One region of the Bradyrhizobium sp. BEA-2-5 genome, then DNA from elsewhere that is predicted to be linked to it. Evidence: riboswitches for the same ligand, from Rfam matches in the RefSeq annotation. Region 1 holds a riboswitch; the other holds the start of a gene.

Region 1 (2,381 bases):
CATGGATCGGCACCGGATCATATTTGCCGGCGAACTCCAGGATCTCGGCCTCGCCGATCGTATAGCTGCCAAGCTTGAACGTCTGGCCCTCGGTGAGATCTTCCGCATACAGCATCGGGCGCCTCCATCTGTCGCGCGACGATAGACGAATGGTGCGGGCTTTCCATTACCCCGGACGTCATGAACTTCGCGCGCGATACGCGAGCGACACCCGCCCCTCGCATATCGCCGCAGGTATCCCGCGCCATTGCAGCCGGGCCGCCCTCGCCTTTGCGGCCTTCAGCGTGTTTTCCATCAGGCAGGCGATCGTCATCGGGCCGACGCCGCGCGGCACCGGCGTGATCGCACCGGCGACCTGTACCGCCTCGTCGAACGAGACGTCGCCGCACACCGCATAGCCGCCGTCCGGCTTCTCGACACGCGTGGTGCCGACATCGATGACGATGGCCTGCGGCTTGATCCAGTCGCCGCGCACGAGGCCCGCCTTGCCCACCGCGCTCACCAGGATGTCGGCCTCGCGGCAGATCCTGCTGATGCCGCGGGTGTGGATATGGGTCTGGGTCACGGTCGCGTGCTCCTGCAGCAGCAGCGCGGCCATCGGCTTGCCGACGATGTTGGAGCTGCCGATCACCACGGCATGGGCGCCGGTGAGGTCCGGCAGGGTCGATTTGATCAGCCGGAGACAGCCGAGCGGCGTGCACGGCACCAGCGCATCGTCGCCGTGAAACAGCCGGCCGGCGTTCAGGGCGTGCAGGCCGTCGACGTCCTTGGCGGGATCGACCGCCGCCATCACGCGCAAGGCGTCGATATGCGCCGGCAACGGCAGCTGCACGAGGATGCCGTCGATATCGTCGCGCGCATTGAGCGCCTCTACTCCGGCAAGCAGATCGGCCTCGCTGGCATCATCCGGCAGGCGTGCGACCTCGCCGCGCAGGCCGAGCCGTCCGGCCATCCTGACCTTGCTCTGCACATAGATCTGGCTCGCCGGATCACAGCCGACCAGCACGACCGCAAGCCCCGGCGCGCGGGGCAGCCGGTCGAGTTCGCCAGCAATCTTGTCGATGACAATTTGGGCATGTGCATGCCCATCGAGAATGTTCGCCGTCATGGCACCTCCGTTTCGAAGCGGTGCCCAGGCGCGCGGCGTTCAGTCTCTGCGCTCCCCGATGGTGGTCCATCCAAGCGCCAGTCGCGCAGATGGCGTCGTCATAGCCGCCCCGCCGGGCAAAGGCAATTCACGCTCTCCCGCGGGTCGAGCGGCGACGAATTGCCCTCACTTTTGCCGGTGGATCGGTGCCGGGCGGGTCACCTCTGGGGGTAGGATTCGGGCAAGACTTGCGTTAAGTCTCGGCGCTTGCCGGGCTTTTCCGATCCCCGGCGCCATCCTTCCGGTCATCACGCCATTTCGGACATTTTCGACATGAGACATATCATCCTCGCGCTGGCGCTCTTCTGCCCGGCTGCCGCGCTTGCCCAAGGCATCACGCCGGCCCCCGCCGACGCCGACAAGCCGGCGGCGACCTCGCAGCCGATGGTCGGCGACAAGCCGCTGGTCCAGGTCGGCAAGAAGTCGGCCGCCAAGAAGGGCGAGAAGCCTGCTGCGCCCGGCAAGCCGCAATCGGTCGCCCAGAAGCTTCAAGCCTGTCAGGACATCGACGACGCCACCAAGGAGCGGCTGATCTGCTACGACGAGATCTTCAAGCCGCAGCCGAAGCCGAAAGCCGCCCCGGCCAAGGGCGTTAACGATTGCCGCTTCGTGAAGGAAGAGGACGAGCGGCTGACCTGCTACAACGGCTTCGCGGACAAGATTCCGCGCCTGCCGCGCTAAAGGTAGCGGGCGGCACTCGGACGCCTTCCCGCATCCGGCGAGGTGCCTGATCGCGGACGTGAAAATGCCGCCGCAAGTGTTTGCGGCGGCGGATCGATTGCCGACTGCGGCAGCCTTTTCTTACCAAGTCCCGAAGCCGCCGAAGAAGCCCATGCGCTGCTGCTGCTGCGCGACGCGGTAAGGCTGATACATGCCGGGCTGCGCCAGCCGCATCGGCTGCTGGGGATGGGCATGGTAGCGCGCGACCTTGCGCTTCTTCGGCGCCTGAGGCTGGGCCTGCGCCGGTTGTTCAGCCGATTTTGCCTCAGCCGCGACCTTCTGCGCATCAGCCTTCTCCGGCGGAATGAACTGGGCGAACGTATTGCGGACGCGGGCTTGCGCCGACGCATCGCCCGTAGCCGACGGGACGGCCGCGGCGACCGCGTTGACCTGCGCTGGAACAATGGTCGGCAAATTGGTGTCGTAGACCACCCGCTCGGGCAATTTCTGGGTCGACTTGATGCGCACCATGGTCTTGTCGACACCCGACGACGACAGTCCCTGGGCCTGGCCG
Region 2 (2,381 bases), 400 kb from region 1:
GGCGAACGCCGCTCGGCTTGAGCGGCGGACGCGGATCGTCGGGAATGATCTGCTTGTTTGCGGTGATCCCGACGGCGTCGAGGATGTTCTCGGCCGCGCTGCCGTCCACGCCGACGCTGGCCACGGTATCCACGACCATCATGTGATTGTCGGTTCCGCCGGTGATCAACGTCATGCCGCGTTCCATCAACGCTTCGGCCAGGACCTTCGCGTTGCGCATGACCAGCCTTGCATAGGCGTGAAAATCGGACGTCGAAGCCTTCTTCAGCGTGACCGCGGTTCCGGCCACAACGTTCATGTGCGGACCTCCCTGCAATCCCGGGAATACCGACGCGTCGATCTTGCCGGCGAACTCCCGGCGACAAAGAACGATGCCGCCACGCGGCCCGCGAAGCGTCTTGTGCGATGTCGTCGTCATCACGTCGAAACCCGCATCGAGCGGATTACGCAAGGCGTTGCCGGCGATCAGGCCGCCGTAATGGCTGACGTCGGCCATGGTCAGTGCACCCACCTCATCGGCGATGCTCTTGAAGGACGCATAATCCAGATCGCGCGGATAAGAGCTGTAGCCGCACAGCACCAGCTTCGGGCGGACGTTCCGGGCCATGGCGCGGAGCTCATCGAAATCGATGGCGCCGCCGTTTGACGGCTGCGTCTTGTAGCGGGCGAAGTTGAAGAGCCGCCCCATATGCGACACCGGTGCGCCATGGGTGAGATGGCCGCCGTGTGACAGGTCCATCGCCAAGATCGTATCGCCGGGCTGCAGCAGGCCGAGATACACGGCCTGGTTCATTGGCGATCCGGACAGAGGCTGAACGTTGGCATGCTCGGCGCGGAACAGCGCGCAAGCGCGCTGTCGGGCAAGGTTCTCTATCTGGTCGGTAAATTCCTGGCCGCCGTAATAGCGGCGTCCCGGATAGCCCTCGGAATACTTGTTGGTGAACACCGATCCCAGTAGCTCGAGAACCTCGGGATAGGTGTAGTTCTCCGACGGAATCAGCTCGACGCCGTCTTGCTGGCGGCGCTCTTCGCCCTCGAGCGCAAGGGCAACTTCCAAATCGTTGAGATGGAGTTCATTGCGGAATGACGGCATGGTCCGGGCTCCCCAAGACGCTGGATCATCAGCTGAACGGGTTGCCCAGGCGAACGGCGTTGGAACCCTTCGCGCTTCACCGTGGTCAATTCCACGTAAGCTCGCCAGTCGCGCGAGGGGCGAATGAGCCTGCGAAGCTCATCGCGAGCAGAAGGCTATCCAATCCCCGGCGGGCTCGCAAGGGTTGATCGCGGGCCCAGCGTTGGGCGAGATCGAACATCTGGCGACAGCCACGGCAATGGCGACCAAACCGAGGGACGTCCGGCTTACCCAATGAACCGATGTCCCGATGATCAATGCCGTCTTCGGCTGAGGGCCAATAAGGTGCATGACCATCCGTCACTTGCGGCCCGTCAGGCTTGCGGGGTGGCTGACCGTGTGGCTGTGGCACCCGCGAATTTATTCCTTGACGAAGATATGAGACTTTATCTTCCACTGCCCGTCGGGTTGGCGTTCAAGCAGTCTCACGGTGCTGCCAGAAATTGGCGCCGCCTTCTCATTTACTACTAGCGTGGCCGTGAAATGCGAGGTGGTGTAGGCGTAGTTTCCCATGGGCAACACATCGAGCAGCTCAACCTTGTGATCTCTGACGCTTCTTCCCCGCCCGGCAAAGAAATTACGGATTGCCAAAGGGCCGGTGACTGGCTGCGCACCAGGCGGCATCAATCTGGCGTCAGCGGCATACAACGGTAACAGGGCATCGAAGTCTGCGTTGTTGATGGCGGCATCCCATTTGGCAGCCGCCGAGGAAAATTCGTCGGCAGGTGGGGCTGCCCCTGCGGGACTGACGCAAGTACAAGTAAAGATCAACAACAGGGTGCATGAAAGAAGAGAAGGGCGGCTCATCTTTGCCTCCTTTAGCTGAGATGCTTAGCGCGGGAGCGCATTCGCAAACGCTATAGCCGAGGCAAGCAGAACCACTAGTCCAGAAAGTGGACTGGATATCCTCAACTGGCTGAGACTCGATCTGCGGCCGCCGGCGCCTCATCGGCATATTTGCTGCGTGGGAACCAAGTCCGCATGCTGTTCACAAGATGCCTGGGACCGTCGATCTCGATTTTGCCGAGCTCACGCGCCCGTAGCAGCGGCATCTCGTCTACGAAAATCTGCACGAGCGTCAGCAGACTCGCATAGAGGCTGATATCGACCTCGAAGCCGGGGTCATCCCAGCAAAGATCGGCTTCCTCCTTCTTCACAACAAACCACCAGCGCTTCGGCCGAGCGTCCGCAATCTCGATGTACAGAACGAAGTCGCATGGAATGTGCCTTAGATCGAACGAACGGCGCA

What was found. A riboswitch is a leader RNA that binds a small molecule or an ion and turns the genes downstream of it on or off. The one in region 1 is predicted to bind ZMP and ZTP.
Region 2: it holds a riboswitch for ZMP and ZTP, as region 1 does, so the genes downstream of both, glyA (serine hydroxymethyltransferase) here and RX327_RS23355 (bifunctional 5,10-methylenetetrahydrofolate dehydrogenase/5,10-methenyltetrahydrofolate cyclohydrolase) in region 1, are expected to answer to the same signal.

What each region holds. Positions count from the first base shown of each region.
Region 1 is NZ_CP136629.1:4,972,522-4,974,902, forward strand. Features, by position in the region: gene RX327_RS23350 (MaoC/PaaZ C-terminal domain-containing protein) at 1-115, opposite strand, end outside; gene RX327_RS23355 (bifunctional 5,10-methylenetetrahydrofolate dehydrogenase/5,10-methenyltetrahydrofolate cyclohydrolase) at 179-1,108, opposite strand; ZMP/ZTP riboswitch at 1,124-1,203, opposite strand; gene RX327_RS23360 (hypothetical protein) at 1,421-1,828, shown strand; gene RX327_RS23365 (hypothetical protein) at 1,949-2,381, opposite strand, start outside.
Region 2 is NZ_CP136629.1:4,571,248-4,573,628, reverse strand. Features, by position in the region: gene glyA (serine hydroxymethyltransferase) at 1-1,093, opposite strand, end outside; ZMP/ZTP riboswitch at 1,130-1,215, opposite strand; gene RX327_RS21360 (YybH family protein) at 1,493-1,939, opposite strand; gene RX327_RS21355 (winged helix-turn-helix transcriptional regulator) at 2,041-2,381, opposite strand, start outside.